Regions from separate parts of the Pseudomonas bijieensis genome, predicted to be linked through region 2. Evidence: riboswitches for the same ligand, from Rfam matches in the RefSeq annotation. Region 2 holds a riboswitch; the other holds the start of a gene.
What was found. A riboswitch is a leader RNA that binds a small molecule or an ion and turns the genes downstream of it on or off. The one in region 2 is predicted to bind cobalamin.

Region 1: another riboswitch for cobalamin. It lies ahead of cobO (cob(I)yrinic acid a,c-diamide adenosyltransferase); the one in region 2 lies ahead of GN234_RS07360 (CbtB domain-containing protein).

Annotation. Positions count from the first base shown of each region.
Region 1 is NZ_CP048810.1:5,846,248-5,857,330, reverse strand. It holds gene GN234_RS25920 (adenosylcobinamide-GDP ribazoletransferase) at 1-11, opposite strand, end outside; gene cobC (alpha-ribazole phosphatase family protein) at 14-589, opposite strand; gene cobT (nicotinate-nucleotide--dimethylbenzimidazole phosphoribosyltransferase) at 586-1,641, opposite strand; gene cobU (bifunctional adenosylcobinamide kinase/adenosylcobinamide-phosphate guanylyltransferase) at 1,638-2,159, opposite strand; gene GN234_RS25900 (cobyric acid synthase) at 2,311-3,762, opposite strand; gene cobD (threonine-phosphate decarboxylase CobD) at 3,759-4,751, opposite strand; gene cbiB (adenosylcobinamide-phosphate synthase CbiB) at 4,744-5,652, opposite strand; gene bluB (5,6-dimethylbenzimidazole synthase) at 5,649-6,299, opposite strand; gene GN234_RS25880 (cobyrinate a,c-diamide synthase) at 6,296-7,696, opposite strand; gene cobO (cob(I)yrinic acid a,c-diamide adenosyltransferase) at 7,693-8,304, opposite strand; cobalamin riboswitch at 8,384-8,592, opposite strand; gene GN234_RS25870 (hypothetical protein) at 8,752-9,336, shown strand; gene GN234_RS25865 (PQQ-dependent sugar dehydrogenase) at 9,512-10,822, shown strand; gene GN234_RS25860 (C40 family peptidase) at 10,960-11,083, opposite strand, start outside.
Region 2 is NZ_CP048810.1:1,744,585-1,755,667, forward strand. It holds gene GN234_RS07345 (ATP-binding protein) at 1-246, opposite strand, end outside; gene cobN (cobaltochelatase subunit CobN) at 421-4,194, opposite strand; gene cobW (cobalamin biosynthesis protein CobW) at 4,198-5,262, opposite strand; cobalamin riboswitch at 5,360-5,572, opposite strand; cobalamin riboswitch at 5,787-6,009, shown strand; gene GN234_RS07360 (CbtB domain-containing protein) at 6,111-6,299, shown strand; gene GN234_RS07365 (CbtA family protein) at 6,311-7,006, shown strand; gene GN234_RS07370 (cobalamin biosynthesis protein) at 7,003-7,407, shown strand; gene cobM (precorrin-4 C(11)-methyltransferase) at 7,485-8,231, shown strand; gene nfuA (Fe-S biogenesis protein NfuA) at 8,433-9,017, opposite strand; gene GN234_RS07385 (fatty acid cis/trans isomerase) at 9,134-11,083, opposite strand, start outside.

The sequences.
Region 1 (11,083 bases), 2.6 Mb from region 2:
AAGGGCAACATGTTCAAAGCGCCTCTTTAAGCACTAAACCTGCCGACACTGCCAGGGAAAACAGCGCGCCATGACCGACTTCGACATTGAGCAACTGCTCCCGAGGCAGGCCGCGGGCCTGGGCCAGCAGCAGGCGCATCACGCCGCCATGGCTGACCAGCAAGACCCGCTGACCGGCATAGGCCGCGTGCAGGCGTTCGACCGCCGCCAGGACGCGGCTGGAAAACGCCAGCACCGGCTCGCCTTCGGGGGGCGTGAAGGCATAGGGATCGGCCCAGAACCGGCCCAATGCCTCGGCGTCGGTGTCCATCAACGCCGCCGCGCTGCGACCTTCCCAGGCGCCGAAATGCAACTCTTGCAGGTCTTTGTCCAGGTGCACCGGCACGTTGAGCCGGGCGCCGAGTTGCTCGGCGAAACGGGCGCAGCGCTGCAAGGGTGAGCTGACCAGGCGATCCCAGGGCCCGCCCTGGGCGACAGCCGTGTGCATCTGCTCCCAGCCCCTGGCCGTCAAGGCGTCGTCGAGGCTGCCGCGCAAGCCGCCGCCCAGTTCGGTTTCGCCGTGACGCAGCAGGTCCAGGCGCAAGGTCATGCCGGGCGATCCGCCACGGCCGCTTCGGCAAACGTCGCCATCTGCCCGTGCAGGTCACACGCCAGGCGCAGCAGCGGCACCGCCAGCGCCGCGCCACTGCCCTCACCCAGGCGCAGGCCGAGATCCAGCAGCGGTTCGGCGCCGAGGGTTTCCAGCACGTGGCGATGGCCCGGTTCGGCGCCGCGATGGGCGAACAGCAACCACGACCGGCACGCCGGATTGAGGCGTACCGCCACCAGGGCCGCGACGCTGCAGATGAAACCATCCACCAGCACGACGACGCCCTGCTGGGCACAGGCCAGGTACGCACCGACCAACGCGGCGATTTCAAAACCGCCGAGGTTGAACAGGATCTGCAGCGGGTCGTTGCCCTGGGCAGCGTGCAACGCCAGGGCCCGTTCGATTACCAGGGCCTTGCGGCCGACGCCCGCCGCGTCCAATCCCGTGCCCGGCCCCACCAGATGCGCCACCGGGCATTCGAGCAAGGCGCAGGCCAGGGCGCTGGCGGCGGTGGTGTTGCCGATGCCCATCTCGCCGCCGATGAACAGTTGCGCCCCGATGGCGACGGCACGGGCCACGCTGTCGCGGCCGGCGTGCAAGGCTTGTTCGCCCTGGGACGCGGTCATGGCTGGGCCCTGGAGGAAATTCGCCGTGCCAGGGCCGACATTCAGATGGCGCACACCGGGCAGGTCGAGCGAAGGCGTCACGGTGCCCAGGTCCACCACTTCCAGGGACGCGCCCAGTTGCCGCGCCAGAACGCTGATGGCCGCGCCGCCGCTGACGAAGTTGAGCAGCATCTGCCCAGTGACTTCCTGGGGATAGGCCGATACGCCTTCAGCCACCACGCCGTGGTCACCGGCAAAAATCGCGATCCACAGCCGATCCAGGCTCGGCTTGACCTGCCCTTGCAGGCCCGCCAGTTGCACCGCCACCGATTCCAGTCGGCCCAATGAACCGGCGGGTTTGGTCAGCTGTTGCTGACGGGCCGTGGCCTGCTCCAAAGCCTGGGTATCGAGGGGCTTGCATGGGTCCAGCCACCAGCGGTGATTCATAACGCAGTACCTTTGAGGGTCAGGGGCAGGCCGGCGACGGTCAGCACGACGCGCTGACAACGTTCGGCCAAGGCTTGATGCAGCCAACCGGCTTCATCGACGTAACGGCGAGTCAACTCGCCCAGCGGCACGACACCCATGCCGGTCTCGTTGCTGACAAAAATGATTTCACCGGGCAGCGCGGCCAGGCAGTCCAGCAGCGCTTCGCGCTCGGTATTGAGTTGCTCGGGATCGTCGAGCATCAGCAGGTTGGTCAGCCACAGGGTCAGGCAATCCACCAGCAGGCATTGCCCTGAAGCGGCGTTTTCCCGCAGCACTCGGGCCAGGGCCAAGGGCTCCTCCAGCAGCGCCCATTCGGCCGGACGGCGGGCGCGGTGTTGGGCGACCCGTGCGTTCATCTCGCCGTCCAGGGGTTGGCTGGTGGCGATGTAGGTCACGGGGAATCGGGTGTCCGTGGCGAGCTTTTCCGCCAGGCGACTCTTGCCGGAGCGGGCGCCGCCGAGGATGAGTTGCAGCATGTTTTTTACCTTTCAAATAGGCGGTGTCGCTGCCGGCCCCATCGCGAGCAGGCTCGCTCCCACAGTTGATCTAGGGTGTACATGAATTCTGTGGTCATCCGAGATCCAATGTGGGAGCGAGCCTGCTCGCGATGACGGCGGTACAGCCACCTCAAATCCCACAAAGTTCACGCAGCAGCCCAGTATCCAAATGCCGCTCCACCAGATCCGCCAACCGCTCGATGTCCCGCTCGCGCAAGCCGTGGTAGTCCACCGTTTGCACATCCTGCAACCCGGCCCAACGCAACAACGCGCTGCTGGCCTGGGGCGACTCGAACAGCCCGTGCAGGTAGGTGCCGAAAATCTGCCCGTCGAGGCTCTGGGCGCCGTCGCAACGACCGTCCTCTAGGTGCACCGCCGCATGTTCCAAGGCCGGGCCGCTGGTTACGCCGGCATGAATCTCATAGCCACTGACTTCGGCCTCTTCCAACGCCAACCGCCCGCGCACATTGCGCAATTGCTTCTCGTGTTCCAGGGTCGTTTCGAAAGCCAGCAAACCCAACCCGGCACTGGAACCCGCCGCCCCTTCCAGCCCCAGCGGGTCGTGGACGTGCTGGCCGAGCATCTGCAAGCCGCCGCAGATGCCCAGCAACTTGCCGCCGTAGCGTAGGTGACGCTGGATCGCCGTGTCCCAACCGTTGGCGCGCAGATAGGCCAGGTCGCTGCGCACGCTTTTTGAACCGGGCAGGATGATCAGGTCGGCCGGCGGGATGGTTTGGCCGGGGCCGATGAATTGCAGGTCGACCTGGGGGTGCAGGCGCAGCGGATCGAAATCGGTGTGGTTGCTGATGCGCGGCAACACCGGCACCACCACCTTGAGCACTTGCTCGGCCTTGTCGGCCTGGCGTTGGTCGAGGCCGTCCTCGGCTTCCAGGTGCAGGTCCATCACGTACGGCAACACGCCGATCACCGGTTTGCCGGTGCGCGCCTCCAACCAGTCCAGGCCCGGTTGCAGCAAGGCGATGTCGCCGCGAAAACGGTTGATGATGAAGCCCTTGACCCGCGCCTGCTCGCTGGGGGAAAGCAACTCCAGCGTACCGACCAGATGGGCGAACACGCCGCCACGGTTGATATCGGCGATCAGCAGCACCGGGCAGTCCACCGCCTCGGCAAAACCCATGTTGGCGATATCACCGGCGCGCAGATTGATCTCCGCCGGGGAGCCGGCGCCCTCCACCATCACCACCGGATAGGCCGCGCTCAAGCGCGCGTGGGAGGCGAGCACGGCTTGCATCGCGATGGCTTTGTAATCGTGATAGGCCACGGCATTCATGGTGGTGACGGCGCGGCCATGGATGATCACCTGGGCGCCGGTGTCGCTGTTGGGCTTGAGCAGCACCGGGTTCATGTCGGTATGCGGTTCGAGCCCGGCGGCCTGGGCCTGCACGGCTTGGGCGCGGCCAATTTCGCCGCCGTCGGCGGTCACGGCGCTGTTGAGGGCCATGTTCTGCGGCTTGAACGGCACCACGCTCACACCCTGGCGCCTGACCCAGCGGCACAGCGCCGTAACCAAGGTACTTTTGCCAGCATCGGAGGTGGTGCCCTGCACCATCACTGTGGTCATTGAACGTCCTTGGCGTAGGCCTCGAAGGCCTGTTCGAGGCGCAGGAATTCGCCGTCGTCAGCCGGCAGTCCGAAGCGCAGGCTGCCGGTACTGGTGAACAACCGCAGGAGAATGCCGCGATGGGCCATGAAATCGTGAAGCCCCTCGGCGTGCTCGGTGACCAGCCACTGGAACAATCCGCAGCCGCCCTGAGGCTTGAAACCGTGATGCTCGAGCACCAGCGCCAGGCGTTGGCTGGTGGCTTCGCAGCGTTGGCGTTGACGGGCGTGGGCGTCGCTGTCCAGCAAGCACGCCTGGCCCAAGACCCGGGTCGGCCCGCTGACGGCCCATGGCCCGACCTGTTCGGCGAGCAACTTGAGCAAGCGGCGCTCGGCCAAGACAAAACCCAGGCGCACCCCGGCCAGGCCAAAGAACTTGCCAAACGAACGCAGCACGATCAACCCGACCAGATGGGTGTGCGCCGCCAGGCTCAGCGCCGGTGTGATGTCCATGAAGGCTTCATCCACCACCAGCCAGCCACCGCGCTGGGCCAGGCGGGCATGCCAGTCCAGCAAGCGCTCGGGCGCAAGGCTCAGGCCCGTGGGATTGTTCGGATTGACCACCACCAGCACATCGAGGCTGTCGATGAAGAAATCCACCTCCGACGCCAACACTTCGCGCACGATGTAGCCACTGCGGCGCCAGGCTTCGGCATGTTCGGCATAACACGGCGAAAGCACGCCGACCTTGCCGGCCCGACGCAAACGCGGCAACAACTGAATAGCCATCTGCGAACCGGCCACCGGCAGCACATCCAACGCACCGTAGTAATCGCAGGCGGCCTGCTCCAAACCATCATCGGTTTCCGGCAGGCGTGCCCAGGCCCGCTGGGGAATAACCGGGACGTCGAATGGCCAGGGCGCCAGGCCGCTGGACAGGTCGAGCCAATCCGCCTCGGCAATGCCGTATTGCCGGGCCGCGTTGCGCAGGCGTCCACCGTGTTCAAGCATAAAACTCAGCTCCCAGGCAGAGAATCAGCAACCACAACCATACCCCGCGCTGGACCAATTGCCAGCCGCGATCGATGGAGTCGGCACTCGCCGACAAGCCTTCGCCCAAGGGCGGACGTTGGTGCAGTTCGCCGTGATAAACCGCCGCCCCGCCCAGCTCGACGCCCAGCGCGCCGGCACCCGCGGCCATCACCGGCCCGGCGTTGGGGCTGTCCCAGGTTGGGCCTTGGGTGCGCCAGCACTTGAGCGCCAGGCGGGTCTTGCCGAGCAGCGCGTAGGTCAACGCCACCAGGCGCGCCGGGATGTAGTTGAGCACGTCGTCGATCTTCGCCGCCGCCCAGCCAAAGCGTTCGAAGCGTTCATTGCGATAGCCCCACATGGCGTCGAGGGTATTGCTCAAGCGGTACAGCACCACGCCGGGCGCGCCAGCCACGGCGAACCAGAACAGCGCGGCGAACACCGCGTCGCTGCCGTTTTCCAGCACCGATTCGGTGGCGGCGCGGGCCACGGCGGTCTCGTCCAGTTCTGCCGTCTCGCGGCTGACCAGATAGCCGACTCGCAGGCGCGCCTCGTCCAGATCACCACTGCGCAGCGCCCGCGCCACCGGCTCGACATGTTCGCCAAGGCTGCGCAGGCCGAGGGCACAGTACAACGCCAGGATCTCCACCAGCCAACCCACCACAGGCGCCCAGGACAGAGCCGTGGCCAGCAGGGTCAGCGGCACCACGGCGATGATCCACGCCGTCACCCCGTGGCTGCGCCAGCCGCGCCCGCCGGAATTGAAGCGTTGTTCGATGCGATCGGCAAAGCCACCGAACGCCACCAACGGATGCCAGCGCCGGGGCTCGCCCAACAGCGCATCCAGCGCCACCGCAGCGGCACTGAGCAACGCCACACTCATGGGCTCACACCCCAATGGTTTTCATACAGCAGTTCACTGAGCGGACGCGGCTGCGCCCAACCTTCCAGGGCGAGCATTGGCGCCGGATAAAATCCCTCGACCGGGCCCAGACAGAGTACCGCCAGCGGCTTGGCCCCGACGGGCAGGCCCAGCAGGTCGGCCAGGGCCTGGGGTTCGAACAGCGATACCCAGCCCATCCCCAACCCTTCAGCGCGAGAGGCCAGCCACAGATTCTGGATTGCGCAGGACAGCGAGGCCAGGTCCATTTCCGGCAAGGTCCGGCGACCGAAGATGTGCCGCTCGCGATCATCCATCAACGCCGCCACCAGCACTTCGGCGCAATCGTCGATGCCTTCGACCTTGAGCTTCATGAACTCATCGCTGCGCTCGCCCAGGGCCTCGGCGGTGCGGACGCGTTCCTGCTCCACCAGTTGGCGGATCTGCCCACGCAAGGCGCGGTCGCTGATGCGAATGAATCGCCATGGTTGCATCAGGCCGACGCTGGGGGCCTGGTGCGCGGCTTCCAGCAGACGGCGCAGCAGGGCCGGTTCGACCGTGCCGCCGGTGAAGTGACGCATGTCACGACGTTCGGCGATGGCGCGGTAGACCGCTTCGCGTTCGGTCTGGGAGAAAGCGGTATCTGTCATGGCCTCTTCGCGAGCAAGCTCGCTCCCACACTGGCTAGCGCAGCACTTGAGATCACACAATCCCCTGTGGGAGCGAGCCTGCTCGCGATAGCGGTCTCAGGATCAGGCGCAAACAACCCGGCAATCGCCCGCGGATTCGACGGAAAATAAAAATGCACATAGGAAGCCGTCATCCGCCCCTGCCGGAATACCGCCTCCGCTCCTCTCCCGCCATTGGGGCTATGCCCACGGGCAATCGGTTCAACCTCGGTGCTGGTCAGGGAGTGATGATAGGTGTGCCCACGCAGGTTGCCTTCCGGCAAATCCACCGATTGCAGCGCCAGGGCCGCCAGGCGCTTCTGCATCTGCGCATCGCCGGCCAGCAAACCCAGCAGTTCGGCGCGCACGCCGTCGACATCGGTCAATGAATCGAGCAGGTACAACATGCCGCCGCATTCGGCGAGCAACGGTTTGTCGGCGGCATGATGGGCACGGATCGCCGCCAGCATCGCCGTGTTCCGGGCCAGCGCGACGTGGTGCAGTTCCGGATAACCGCCGGGCAGATACAGGCTGTCCGCCTCGGGTAGCTCGCTGTCATGGATCGGCGAAAAGAAGCTCAATTGCGCGCCCATGGCCCGCAGCAGATCAAGGCTTGCGCCATAGGTGAAGGCGAACGCTTCGTCACGGGCCACGGCGATGCGTACCCCAGCGAGCCACGGCTCAACAGCGATCACCTCGGGCGCGGCGAATGCCACCGCTGGCGGCAGCTCTACTTCGCAACTGCCGGCCAAGGCCTCGGCCGCCGCGTCGAGGCGCAGGTCGAGGTCATTCAATTCACGGGCCTGGACCAGGCCGAGATGACGGCTGGGCAATTCGATGCCGGTTTCCCGGGACAACGCGCCGTACCAGCGCAGGCCTTCGGTCAGGCTGCCTTCGAGCAATTGTGCGTGGCGCAGGGTGCCGACGCGGTTGGCCAATACTCCGGCGAATGGCAAGTCCGGCTGATAACGCGCCAGGCCAAGGGCCAGGGCGCCGAAAGTCTGGGCCATGGCCGTGCCGTCGATCACCGCCAGCACCGGCACGCCAAAATGCCGCGCCAGGTCAGCGCTGGACGGGGTACCGTCGAACAGCCCCATCACCCCTTCGATCAGGATCAGGTCTGCTTCAGCGGCGGCCTCCCACAACAGCCGACGGCTCTCCTGCTCGCCGACCATCCACATGTCCAATTGATAGACCGGCGCGCCGCTGGCCCGCTCCAGGATCATCGGGTCGAGGAAGTCCGGGCCGCACTTGAAGACGCGCACCTTGCGTCCCTGGTTGCGATGCAACCGGGCCAGCGCCGCGGTGACGGTGGTCTTGCCTTGTCCCGAGGCCGGAGCGGCGATCAGCACTGCCGGGCAGTGGCGAGCATCACTCACAGTTCGACGCCTTTCTGCGCCTTGATGCCCGCCTGGAACGCATGCTTGATCATGCCCATTTCAGTCACGGTGTCGGCCAGCTCGATCATCTCCGGCTTGGCGCCGCGACCGGTCACCACCACATGCTGCATCGGCGGACGGGCCTGCAGATCGCTCAACACCTGATCGAGGTCGAGGTAACCGTGCTTGAGGGCGATATTGAGCTCATCAAGCACCACCAGGCCAATGGACGGATCGCTGAGCAATTGCCGCGATACGGCCCAGGCAGTTTCAGCGGCGGCGATGTCGCGCTGGCGGTCCTGGGTTTCCCAGGTAAACCCTTCGCCCATCACATGAAAACGTACCTGCTCCGGGAACCGGCGGAAAAACAGCTCTTCACCGGTGCTGTTGCGCCCCTTGATGAACTGCACCACCCCACATTGCATGCCGTGCCCCATGGACCGGGCCAGCATGCCGAACGCCGAGCTGCTCTTGCCTTTGCCGTTACCGGTCAGCACCAGCAGCAAGCCACATTCGTTCGGCGAATTGGCGATGCGCTCGTCGATCACGGCTTTCTTGCGCAGCATGCGCGCCAGGTGGCGTTCGTCGCGATCAGGGGTGTCGGTCATGGGAGCTCTCCGTTGGGATTGGATAACGGCGGGCGGGCACAAAAAAAGACGGCAACAAGCCTGGCATCGCCCACCGTGATGCCGTTGGATGAATCAGGCCGGTCTCCGGGCTCATGAGCGGCGCAATGCCTGGCTGCGCGCCTTCCCATGTCGACGACACAGTGGCATAGGCACAGCGTTGACTCATTTACCGTTGCGGGGGCAGCGCCGGGTTCGTGTGCACTCACCGGCTTCCCTGTTTCACTCTATCGACCGGGGTCATAGAGCACCTGAAACAAGCGGCGAAGGTTAGAGGGTTGGGGGTGGAGCGTCAATTAAAGCCGCCATGGGCCATGCACCAAACATTGGCCCCGATCAATAAAATGACGCCAATCTTGTGCCACGCTACGGCAAGTGATATCAAATAGGCATCATGACCCGATATCACAAGAACAAGAGGGCAAAAACATGCAAGGCATGCTCATCAGCAATCCAAAGCTGGAATTCCTGCGCCCGGTGCTGGAACGCTGGTTTGATTGTATCGACCGCTACAACGCCGTGCGCGGCGATAACGACACCCCGTACTGGTTCGATGAACGGGCCAACCTTGGCCTGTTGTCGGCTGCCGCCTGGATGGCCGAGATGGTCACGCTGCAGAGCGCGCCGACCCGCAAGCAGAATGAAGAAGGCGAACGCAACGTCAGCGCCGATCTGTTCATCGCCGGCGCCGATGAGCGCGCCTTTATCCAAGCCACCCAACGCTGGCCCAAGGTCACCAACCTGAACCTGACCCAACCGCTGTCGGAAGCCACCAGCGACGCCAAACGCATCAGCTACGCCAGCGACCTGAAGCTGGGCTGCCTGTTCGTCTCACCACAAAAGGCCCAGCAAAGCGCCACGCCCGAAGAATTGCAGGACATGGTCGACGACCTGCAGAAGGAGAACACCTGCGCCGTGGCCTGGTACTTCCCTTACGCCTATCGCAAGTTGCGCAACGAAGCCGGGCATTATCACCCAGGCATCGCGGTACTGTTCAAACAGGCCCACGGTTGATTCCTTCAGGAACGATCTGTGGGAGCGAGCAAGCTCGCTCCCACATTGGATTTTCAGCAGATACAACATCCATAGACACCACAGCAATGCCTGACTGACTGCCATATCCACAGTTGAACCATCGCGCGTCTACGCTCCTCTATGAATAACTACATGCATTCATAGGGAAGCCAGCATGCTCAAGCCACCCCATCTCCTGATCGTCGCCCTCGCCGCCGGGCTTGTCGCTTGCGGCGAGTCTTCCACCTTGCAAGTGTCCGATGGCACCGGGCCTGCGCCGAAGCTGCCCGAACCGAACAAGACTCTCGTCCCGACCGTCAACATCGCCGAAGCCATCGGCTGGCCCGAAGGCGCCAAGCCAACCCCAGCCCAGGGCCTGCAAGTGGGCGCGTTCGCTGAAGGGCTGGACCATCCGCGCTGGCTGTATGTGTTGCCCAACGGTGATGTGCTGGTGGCCGAAACCAACGCTCCGCCCAAGCCGGACGACGCCAAGGGCATCCGTGGCTGGGTGATGAAAAAGGTCATGGGCCGCGCCGGCGCCGGAGTGCCAAGCCCCAATCGCATCACACTGTTGCGCGACGCCAATCACGACGGCATCGCCGAAACCCGCACGGTGTTCCTGGAAAACCTCAACTCGCCGTTCGGCATGACCCTGGTGGGCAATGACCTGTACGTGGCCGATACCGACCGACTGATCCGCTTCCCCTACAAGGACGGCGACACGCAAATCAAGGCGCAACCGACCAAGGTTGTCGATCTGCCCGGGGGCACGCTCAACCACCACTGGACCAAGAACGTGATTGCCAGCCGCGATGGCAGCAAGTTGTACGTCACCACGGGCTCGAACAGCAACGTCGCGGAAAATGGCATGGAGGCCGAAGAGGGTCGCGCGGCCATTTGGGAAGTGGACCGTGCCAGCGGCAATCACCGGATCTTCGCCTCGGGCCTGCGCAACCCCAACGGCCTGGCCTGGGAGCCCCGCAGCGGCGCGCTGTGGACGGCGGTGAACGAGCGGGATGAGATCGGCAGCGACCTGGTGCCGGACTACATCACGTCGGTCAAGGACGGCGCATTCTATGGCTGGCCCTACAGCTACTACGGGCAGCACGTCGATACCCGGGTCGAACCGCAGAACCCGACGCTGGTGGCCAAGGCCATCGCCCCGGACTACGCCGTCGGCCCCCACACCGCTTCATTGGGCCTGAGCTTCGCCGAGGGCAGCACCTTGCCCGCACCGTTTACCGAAGGGGCTTTCGTCGGCCAGCATGGCTCCTGGAACCGTAAGCCCCACAGTGGTTACAAAGTGATTTTCGTACCGTTCAACGGCGGCAAGCCAGTAGGGCAACCGGTGGATGTGTTGACCGGTTTCCTGAATGCCGACGAAAAAGCCCAGGGCCGGCCAGTGGGCGTGGTGATCGATAAGCAGGGCGGGTTGTTGGTGGCGGATGATGTGGGGAACAAGATTTGGCGGGTGTCAGGCAAATAAGGCCGACACACCCTTGTGAGCGCCGCCCGAACTGTGGGAGCAAGGCTTGCCCGCGATGGAAGCGATGCGGTCTGTCAGAGATCGAGGCGCCTGTTTCGCGAGCAAGCTTTGCTCCCACAGATCAGGGCAACAACAACTCAGGGATTACGCGCCAGATGCTCCGGCTGCAACACCCGCTTGGCGCTCAGGTAGGCCTTCTGCCAATAAGCCTTGGACAGGCTATCGAGCTTGACCGTACCGCCAGTGGCCGGCGCATGAACA
Region 2 (11,083 bases):
TAAAGCTGCGTCCAGATCGAGGGTCCCCACCAGCCGCTCTTCAGTGGCACCGAGGGGCAAGGTGACGAACTGACCACTGGCCAGCAGATCCGCCAGGCCTCGGGCCAACGTGGACTTGGCCATGCCTCGCGGGCCTTCGATCAGCACGCCACCGATTTTCGGATCGATGGCGGCCAGGCACAGGGCGAGCTTCAAGTCATCGGCGCCGACCACAGCGGAGAGCGGGAAATGGGGGGTGTCGGTCATATTGAATGTCTCATGAAATGTGCGAGGTTCCCTGTGGCGAGGGAGCTTGCTCCCGCTGGGGCGCGAAGCGGCCCCCAGAATCTGAGGTCCCAGTGCTGTTTCAGAATGACGACTGCTGCGCAGCCGAGCGGGAGCAAGCTCCCTCGCCACAAATGCGCGCCTGTCATCCTCATGTCAGTTCTCTTCTTCTATGTCCAACAACAAACTCTCCAGCGCCTGGCGATACTCGCCCGGCTCCTGCCACATCCCCCGCTGCTGCGCTTCGAGCATGCGCTCGGTCATGTCCCGCAGGGCATCGGGGTTGTGCTGGCGGACGAAATCCCGGGTGTCCGGGTCGAGCAGGTAGGCATCGGCCAGCAAGGCGTACTGGTGATCGTCGATCAATTGCGTGGTGGCGTCGAACGCGAACAGGTTGTCCACCGTCGCCGCCAGTTCGAACGCACCTTTATAGCCGTGACGCTTCACGCCGTCGATCCACTTCGGATTCGCCGCGCGGGAGCGGATGACGCGGTTGAGTTCTTCCTTCAGGGTGCGGATCTTTGGCAAATCCGGCTGGCTGTGATCGCCATGGTAGCTGGCCGCCACGTCGCCACTGAGGGTCTCCACCGCGGCCAGCATGCCTCCCTGGAACTGGTAGTAATCGTTGGAATCGAGCAGGTCGTGCTCGCGGTTGTCCTGGTTCTGCAACACCGCCTGCACCTGGCTCAAGCGCCGGGAGAACTGCTCCCGGGCGACAGTGCCTTCATCGCTGGTGCCGTAGGCGTAGCCGCCCCAGTTCAGGTACACCTCGGCCAGGTCTTCGCGGCTCTGCCACAAGCGCCCGTCGATCGCGCCCTGCACGCCCGCGCCATAGGCACCAGGCTTGGCGCCGAAGATCCGCCAACCGGCCTGGCGAGCCGCAACCTCTGGTTCGAGCCCCGAGGCCAGCAGGGCTTCGCGCTCGCCACGCACCTTGGCCGCCAAGGGGTTCATGTCGTCCGGCTCATCGAGGGCGGCGACAGCCTGCACCGCCGCATCGAACAGGCGGATCAGGTTGGCGAAGGCGTCACGAAAAAAACCTGACACCCGCAGCGTCACATCGACCCGCGGTCGGTCCAACAGGCTCAACGGCAGAATCTCGAAATCATCGACCCGCTGACTGCCGGTGGCCCACACCGGACGCACGCCCATCAGCGCCATGGCCTGGGCGATGTCGTCGCCGCCGGTGCGCATGGTGGCGGTGCCCCACACCGAGAGGCCGAGCTGACGCAAGTGGTCACCATGATCCTGCAAGTGCCGCTCAAGGATCAGGTTCGCCGATTGGAAACCGATACGCCACGCCGTGGTGGTGGGCAGGTTACGCACGTCCACGGAGAAGAAGTTGCGCCCGGTGGGCAACACATCCAGGCGGCCACGACTCGGCGCGCCGCTGGGGCCGGCCGGGACGAAGCGCCCGTCCAGGGCGTCGAGCAAGCCGCGCATTTCCGCCGGGCCGCAGGCGTCCAGGCGTGGGGCCACGACGGATCGCAGGTTTTCAATGATGCTGCTGACCGCCTCCCAACCCGAGACATTCAATTGTTCGACCGCGCCATCCAGGGCCTGCTCGATCAACTGCGCAGCGAACAACTCCAGGCGCTCTCGGGTATCGCCAGCGGTGCGCCAAGGCTCGGCGCTGACCCGGCGCAACGCCTCGGGACAGTCGCCAGTCCAGGGCTCGGCCAAGGCACAATCCAGCGGATCGAAACCCAGCCCGAACGCCTTGGCCAGCGCTCGCAGCAGGCTCGACTGCGCGCCCTTGCCATCGCCACGGGGTATGCGCAGCAACGCCAGCAGCGTGTCGATACGCAGGCGACCGCTGGGCGACTCACCAAAAATATGCAGGCCATCGCGGATCTGCGATTCCTTCAAATCACACAGATAGGTGTCCAGGCGCGGCAGCCAGATCGCTGCGTCGGCATCGCTGTCGAGCGCGGCATCGAGTTGCAGCTCGCGGTCGATGTGCGTCTCACGCACCAGGTTCAGGATGTCCCGTTGCAGTTCCCGGGCGCGGCGCGGATCGAGCAATTGCGCTTCGTAGTATTCGTCGGCCAACAGCTCAAGGTTACGCAATGGACCGTAGGTTTCGGCGCGGGTCAGCGGCGGCATCAAGTGGTCGATGATCACCGCTTGAGTACGACGCTTGGCCTGAGCGCCCTCACCCGGGTCGTTGACGATGAATGGATAGATATTCGGCAGCGGTCCCAACAATGCATCGGGCCAGCAACTCTCCGACAGCCCGACGCCCTTGCCCGGCAGCCATTCGAGATTGCCGTGCTTGCCGACGTGGATAACCCCGTGGACGCCGTAGGTGTGGCGCAACCAGAAATAAAACGCCAGGTAACCGTGGGGTGGCACCAGGTCAGGATCGTGGTACACCGCGCTTGGATCGACCTGATAACCCCGGGCCGGCTGGATGCCGACGAAGGTCAGGCCCAGGCGCAGACCGGCGACCATCAGGCGCCCGTCGCGGAACATCGGATCCTGCTCGGGCGAGCCCCAACGCTCCAGCACCGCCTGGCGGTTGGCCTCGGGCAATGCCTCGAACAGGGCCTGGTAAGCGTCGAGGGCCAGGCTCTGGTGACACGGGCGCAAGTCGAGGCTGTCCAGGTCGTTGCTGACGCCACCGAGCAATTGCTGGATCAGCGCGGTACCGCTGGTTGGCAGTTCGCCCGGCAATGGATAACCCTCGGCCTGCATGGCGCGCAGGATATTCAGCGCCGCCGCCGGGGTATCCAGGCCGACACCGTTGCCGATTCGCCCGTCCCGGGTCGGGTAGTTGGCAAGGATCAGCGCCACGCGCTTTTCGGCGTTGGGCAGGCGCGCCAGGGTGGTCCAGCGCCGGGCCAGTTCGGCGACAAAATCCATGCGTTCGGGCACGGCCCGGTAACAGACCACATCGCTCTGGCTGCGCTCGCTGCGCCAGGCCAGGTCCTTGAAACTGATGGGGCGGCTGATGATCCGTCCGTCCAACTCCGGCAAGGCAATGTGCATCGCCAGGTCCCGCGGGCCCAGGCCCTGTTCGCTGGCGCGCCAGCCGGGTTCGTTGTCCTGGGCACAGATCGCCTGGATCACCGGGATGTTGCGGCGAAACGGCCGCAGGTGCGGCGCTTCAGGGCTGGATTGGGCGAAACCGGTGGTGTTGAGAATCACGCCGGCTTCGACCTCATCCAGCCAATCTTCCACCAGCGCGAGGCAACCGGGTTCCTTGAGGCTGGCCACGGCAATCGGCAACGGATTGAGCCCCGCCCCTTGCAGGCGCTGGCAGAACACGTCGATGAACGCGGTGTTAGCCGCTTGCAGGTGGGAGCGATAGAACAGCACCGCCGCCACCGGTAGATCGGCCTGCCAGTCGGCTTGCCAATCGCCGAGGCTGGCGTTGGTGTTTGCGGGGTGATAGATCGCCGTGCGCGGCAGGGTTTGCGGTTCCCCCCACGGATAATCGCGGCCGAACCATAGGCTGCCCAGGTTGTGAAACAGGTCCAGGGCATTGCCCAACCCGCCCTGGCGCAAGAACTGCCAGAGCCGGTCGCGATCCTCGATGGGCACGTTGCTCAGGTCGCTGAGTTCCGGGTCCGGGCGATCGTCCCCCGGTACCAGGATCAGCTTCACCCCACGCCCGGCCAGCTCCATCAGGCGCTCGATGCCGTAGCGCCAATAGCCGATACCGCCGTGCAGCGACAACAGGATGACCTTGGCGTGGCGCAGTACATCCTCGAAGTACAGGTCCACCGAGGCGTGGTTCTGCACCTGCATCGGGTTGGCGAGACGAAACTCCGGGTAATCGTCCGGCAATTGCCTGGCCGCCTCGGCCAGCAGCGCCAGGCTGGAGTCGCCGCTGCACAGGATCACCAGTTCAGCGGGGGTTTGCCCCAGGTCGGCAATGTTGTCGTCCGATACAAAGCCGCCGGGCTGGGTCCTGAGCAGGTGCATGGCTTAGGCGCTGAGGGCGGCGCGCAACTGCGCTTCAAGCAGCGCGGCATCGAGCGCCTGGCCGATCAGCACCAGCCGGGTGACCCGCGCTTCGTCGGCGCCCCACTGGCGGTCGAAATGCTTGTCGAACCGCGTACCAACGCCTTGGATCAGCAAGCGCATCGGCTTGTTCGGGATCGCCGCGAAACCCTTGACCCGCAGCACGCCGTGCTGGACCACCAGTTGCGTCAGCGCGTCCAGCAACAGGCTTTCGTCGGCCTGGGGCAACTCGATGGAAATGGAATCGAAGGCGTCATGATCATGGTCGTCATCGTCACCATCGTGGTGATGGTCGTGATGGCTGTGGCGGCCGTCGATGTGCTCTTCGGAACCGGCGCCCAGGCCGATCAGCACGTCCAGCGGCAGGCGACCGCTGCTGGCTTCGATGACCTTGACCGCCGGCGGCAGCTCTTCGGCCACTTCCAGGCGGACTTTGGCCAGGTCTTCCGGACTGATCAGGTCGGCTTTGTTGAGGATCACCAGGTCGGCGCTGGCCAGTTGATCGGCGAACAGCTCGTGCAACGGTGATTCGTGGTCCAGGTTCGGATCGAGTTTGCGCTGGGCATCGACCTGGTCAGGGAAGGCAGCGAAGGTACCAGCGGCCACGGCCGGGCTGTCGACCACCGTGATTACCGCATCGACGGTGCAAGCGCTGCGGATTTCCGGCCATTGAAAGGCCTGGACCAACGGCTTGGGCAGGGCCAGGCCGGAGGTTTCGATGAGGATGTGGTCGAGATCGCCGCGCCGGGCCACAAGTTCGCGCATCACCGGGAAGAACTCTTCCTGCACGGTGCAGCACAGGCAGCCGTTGGCCAGTTCGTAAACGCGGCCGTTGGCTTCTTCTTCGGTGCAACCGATGGAGCACTGCTTGAGGATCTCGCCGTCGATGCCCAGCTCGCCGAACTCGTTGACGATCACAGCGATGCGGCGGCCCTGGGCGTTGTCGAGCATGTGCCGCAGCAAGGTGGTTTTGCCCGAGCCGAGGAAACCGGTGACGATGGTGACGGGAAGTTTGGCCAGTGTTTTCATCCGATGCCCCTTGGCAAAGTGGCGGGCAAACGGGACGACAACCGCAGGCAAGGCACGCGCGGAAGATTTCGCCACCGGATCACCCCGCCCGGTTGTAGTGAGAATCTGTGTCGAGGCAGGTCTCCTGGCTGACGGCGGGCCAGTCATTGACTGGCGATTGCTGCGCCTTCCCGTGCGCCTGTTGTAATGGGCATGCACAGTGGCCTTGCAGAAACAGCACCGTTCACAGTTGCGGGGGCAGCCGCGGCTTGGACCGCGTTCCCTTCTTAGCTTCGGCACAGGCCGAAGAACCTCGAAGGCGCAAGGCTACGCAGGGTGTGGGGGGCGGGTCAATCTCCAGAGCGTTCTGCGGTGCATGGGCTGCCGTCATCGCGAGCAGGCTCGCTCCCACAGTTGATCTTTGTTGAACATAACTGTTGTGTCCGACGCGATTCATTGTGGGAGCGAGCCTGCTCGCGATGGGTTCAACTCGATGTCAATCTGGAAACCCCTGCCAATTGACGCCCCGCCCCCGCCCATGCTCTCCTGTGCGCCTAGTTTTGGGTGCCCTTCACAGGGTGAAACGGGAAACCGGTGAATCGTGTGCTTTACTTCAAAGCCACGTCAGTCCGGTGCTGCCCCCGCAACGGTAAGCGAGCGAAGCGTCTGAACCACTGTGTCTTTCGACATGGGAAGGTGACGCTTGCAGGCCAGGCACAAGCCCGGCCCCTCGCAAGCCCGGAGACCGGCCCATGACTCATGCATCAACAAACCCGCGGTGGGCGGGCGCTGTTCGAACCTTGGCGGGCTTTCGCCCGGGGTTTCATTGCGCTCGTATCACCCACTGAACAAGAACAGAGGGAAGCGCCATGTCGACTATCAGCAGCACCGCCCGCACCGCCAGCAGCACCACCACCCTGAGCCAACGCCTGAGCGCTGCGATCTTCGCCTCGATCCTGGGTGCCGGCCTGGTCTATTTCGCCGGTTTCTCCCACATCGAAGCGGTGCACAACGCGGCCCACGACACCCGCCACAGCGCCGCCTTCCCGTGCCATTGAGAACCGACGACATGATCAAGCGTATCGCGCAGACCGCCGGTTTCAGCGGCTTGCTGGCCGCCCTGCTGCTGACCCTGCTGCAAAGTTTCTGGGTATCGCCGCTGATTCTCCAGGCGGAAACCTTCGAGAAGGCCCCGGCGACCGAGGTCCATGAACACGCCGACGGCGTGGCTCACACCCATGATGCCGAGGCCTGGGAACCGGAAGATGGCTGGCAGCGCGTGCTGTCCACCACCGGCGGCAACCTGGTGGTCGCGGTGGGTTTTGCCCTGATGCTGGCGGGCCTGTACACCTTGCGCGCCCCGACTCGCACCTCCCAGGGCCTGCTCTGGGGCCTGGCCGGTTATGCCACCTTTGTCCTCGCGCCGACCCTCGGCCTGCCGCCGGAACTGCCTGGTACGGCGGCGGCCGATTTGGCCAAGCGGCAGATGTGGTGGATCGGCACCGCGGCGTCCACGGCGGTGGGCATTGCCTTGGTCGCCTTCGGTCGGCATTGGCTGCTCAAGGTGCTGGGGGTGGCGACGTTGCTGGTGCCCCACGTCATTGGTGCGCCGCAGCCCGAAGTCCACTCGATGCTGGCGCCCGAAGCGCTTGAGAGCCAGTTCAAGATTGCCTCGCAGTTGACCAACGTCGCGTTCTGGCTGGCCCTGGGCCTGATCAGCGCCTGGCTGTTTCGCCGCGATAGCCAAGCCCACCACGACGCATGACCACCGCGCCGATCCTGGTGATCGGCCTGGGCTGCCAGCGCGGCTGCCCGGCCAGTACGCTGCGGGCCTTGCTCGATGAGGCGTTGCTGGCCCACGGCATCGCACTTGATCAAGTGCAGGCCCTGGCGAGTATCGACCTCAAGCGTGACGAACCGGGCCTACTGGAACTGGCCGGGCAACTGGCACTGCCACTGACGTGCTTCAGCGCCGAGCAGTTGGCCGGTTACCAGGGGCGACTCAGTCACCGCTCGGAGATCGCCTTCGAGCGGACCGGTTGCTACGGCATCGCTGAAAGCGCCGCCCTGGCCCTGGCCGACCAATTGGGCGCCACGTCCGCAACGCTGCTGATCGCTCGCCAAAAAGGCCCCAAGAGCACGTTGGCATTGGCGGTTGTGGAGTAAATCCCGATAATCCGCCCCCAGGATCATGAGCGATTTTCATCTGGGCAACGCTCACCCACCTTCTACAGGAGCCGGTCATGACCGTTTACTTCATCGGCGCCGGCCCCGGCGACCCGGACCTCATCACAGTCAAAGGCCAACGACTGATCCGCAACTGCGCGGTGATCATCTACGCCGGCTCCCTGGTGCCGACGGCCGTGCTCGAAGGTCATTGTGCAGAACAGGTGATCAACAGCGCCGAGCTGCACCTGGAACAGATCATCGAATTGATCAAGAGCGCCCATCTCAAGGGCCAGGACGTGGCCCGGGTGCATTCCGGCGATCCGAGCCTGTACGGCGCCATCGGTGAGCAGATTCGTTGCCTGCGGGAACTGGACATCCCTTTCGAGATCATCCCTGGCGTCACCGCGACCTCAGCCTGCGCCGCCCTGCTGGGCGCCGAACTGACCTTGCCGGACATCTCCCAAAGCCTGATCCTCACCCGCTACGCAGACAAAAGCCCGATGCCTGCTGGGGAAGAACTCAGCAGCCTGGCGCAGCACGGGGCGACCATGGCGATTCACCTGGGGGTCAATCATCTGGAAAAGATCGTCAGTGAACTGCTGCCCCACTACGGCGCCGATTGTCCAATCGCGGTGATTCACCGGGCCACTTGGCCGGATCAGGATTGGGTGCTGGGGACGCTGGCCGATATCGCCGAGAAGGTTCAGGCCAAGGGTTTTCGCCGTACGGCGCTGATTCTGGTGGGGCGCGTGCTGGGTAATGAGGTGTTCAGCGAATCGTCGCTGTACCGCGCCGGACATGCGCATCTCTACAGGCCCTGACTCGATCAGCAAGAGCCAACCGGGATCCCCTGTGGGAGCGAGCTTGCTCGCGATAGCGGTGGATCAGCCAGCAGCGATGTTGAATGTGCCGACGCCTTCGCGAGCAAGCTCGCTCCCACAGGGATTGGCGGCGGTCGGATCTGCGCCCATAAAAAAACGGTGCTCACGGGCACCGTTTTTTATATCCGCAGCGAACACCTATCAGTAGTAGGCGTTTTCTTTCTGCGTATGGTCGGTCACGTCGCGCACGCCCTTGAGCTCTGGAATGCGCTCGAGCAAGGTGCGCTCGATGCCTTCCTTCAAGGTCACGTCAGCCTGGCCGCAGCCCTGGCAGCCGCCGCCGAACTGGAGCACGGCGATGCCGTCTTCCACCACGTCGATCAGCGAAACCTGGCCGCCGTGGCTGGCCAGCCCCGGGTTGATTTCGGTTTGCAGGTAGTAATTGATGCGCTCGTTGACCGGGCTGTCGGCATTGACCATCGGCACCTTGGCGTTCGGCGCCTTGATGGTCAACTGGCCGCCCATGCGGTCGGTGGCGTAATCGACCACCGCATCGTCCAGGAACGCTTCGCTGAACGAGTCGATGTACGCGGTGAAGCTCTTGAGCCCCAGCGCGGTGTCTTCGGCTTTCTCTTCCCCCGGCTTGCAGTAGGCAATGCACGTCTCAGCGTACTGGGTGCCGGGCTGGGTGATGAAGATGCGGATCCCGATACCCGGGGTGTTCTGCTTGGACAGCAGGTCGGCCAGGTAATCGTGGGCGGCATCGGTAATCGTAATAGCGGTCATGGGAACTCCTCGCAGGCTTGCCCGCAGTTTACGCCAATCGACGCGCCGGACAAAGTCCCAGTATTTTTGTCGGGAAAGCAGCCAGCGGCGACGGGTTCCGTCGCCGGGCCTCCCGATCAGAGGTTCTGGTAGCGATTCATGTCCAGCACGCCGCTTTCCACCGGCTCCGTCTCCTGGATGTACTGGTTCAGGTCATGGAAGTAGTACCAGAACTGCGGGTGGCTGCGGCGAATGCCCCAGCGCTCGACAATCCGCTCGAACGCCGGCGCATCCTGGGCGTTTTCCATGGCATCGACGAACGTCGGCACTTGCCCGGCGGGGATGTTGAAGATGAAATTCGGGTAGCTGCTGAGCACGCCCGGATAGACCGTCAGCGTGTCCAGACCCGGCTGGTAGCGTGCCTCCTCGCCCAGCAGGAACGCCACGTTGCTGTGGGCACGGTTGCGCAGCAGGCTGTAGACCTCACGATGGCCGCTGGCGGTTTCGATGCGCAGCAGGGTCGCTTCCGGCAGTTGGTCGATCACCTTGAGCCCCGCCGCCGGGCGCGACACCAGCCGACTGAGGGCCTGCTCGGCGTTTTGCAACGTCGGATCGATGTTCGGCCGCGAGCAGTAGGCGCCGTCGCAACGGTTGATCGGATCGGGCCGCGCATTCAGGTCGCCATAACGGGCCAGCAGTTGCCGGGCGAAATCGCGCTTGGGGTCGCGTTCGTCGAGCTTGAGGGCGGTCGGCTTGTCGTCGTCGATGGACTCATAATCGAGCCACATCTTGAACTTGCCGCCGGCCTGATACCAGTCGTCGAGATAGCCTTCCCGGGAGTCGGCCGGCATCAGGCGCAGGAAATTCTGCTCCGCGCCGTTGCGGATCAGGTCGAAATACAAGCGGGTCTGGGCCTGGTGGGAGACGTTGCCGAACACATCGAAATTCACTGCCAACTGGTAATAGGTACGCTCCAGCAACGGGAAATCGAACAGCCACATCGTCTGCGGCACCTCCCCGATCAACCCCTTGGTGACCGAAGCACTGTCGAAATGCCGGAAAATGCTCAACAGCGCATTGTCATTGCCAGCCCATAGCGTCGACCAGCTCGGCGCCGGAAGCTCGGCGTAATTGTCGCGGCGCAAGGCTTCGTACTCGTTGCGTTTGTCCCGGTAGTCGAGCCAGAGGCTGAGGACGCTGCCCACGTCATCGTTCTGCCCCGGCATCGCCAGCAACGGCGTGGCCTGGCCGCGGTAGTTCGGGTCGGTGATGTACAGGTCGTGTTCGGGAGCCTGGAACAGCGCCCAGAAATTGTCACGGATTACGTCCGTGGCGATCTGTCCCCGGCACACCGGTCCGCGAATGAAGGTGCGCACGAAATACTCGGCGTTATCGAGCATGAACTGGTAGCGGGCCTGCGCCGGAATCGCTTCAAACGTGGAAAACGGATTGGCCCGGCGCTCCGGCCCATAGCCCGGCAAGGCGCTGACCTGCCATTTGCCGCTGTAGAACAGGCTCTTGATCCGCGCCATCTTCGCCGCGCTCAAGCCATAGGTGATGTGGGTCTTGTGCACGATCACCCCTTGCACCGGCCAGAGCCGGTAATAGATGCGGGTGCCGGGATCGTCGTTCGGACGGCGGGTGTTGATCAGGTCGATGGGCTGGCCGGTGGGCGTGCGCGAACGCACCCATTGAAAGAAATGCCCCGGTTCGCCGTCCTTGAAATAGATATGCGCCAGAAACCAGTGCTCGAACAGCCAACGGCCCACCAGGCTCTCCCGGGCACCCGGGGCGTTGAGCAGGTTTTCCCATTGCACCACTTGCAAGGCTTCGGCGGCGCTCGGGGCCAGGGCCTGCTGATCGATGGGAGCGCCGGCGGCCAGCCAGCGCTGCAGGGTCTGGTATTGCTGGTCGGTCAGGCCGGTGACGGCCAAGGGCATGCCTTCCCTGGGATGGGCGCCTGCGTATTCGTCGAATTGATCCGGCAGCGCACAGCTGTTTTCCCGATTGAGGCCCAGCACGATGTCTTCCGGCAGCTTGGCGTTGGGCTGCAGCGGCGTGCGGTGGCCCAACTCCAGCATGCGTGC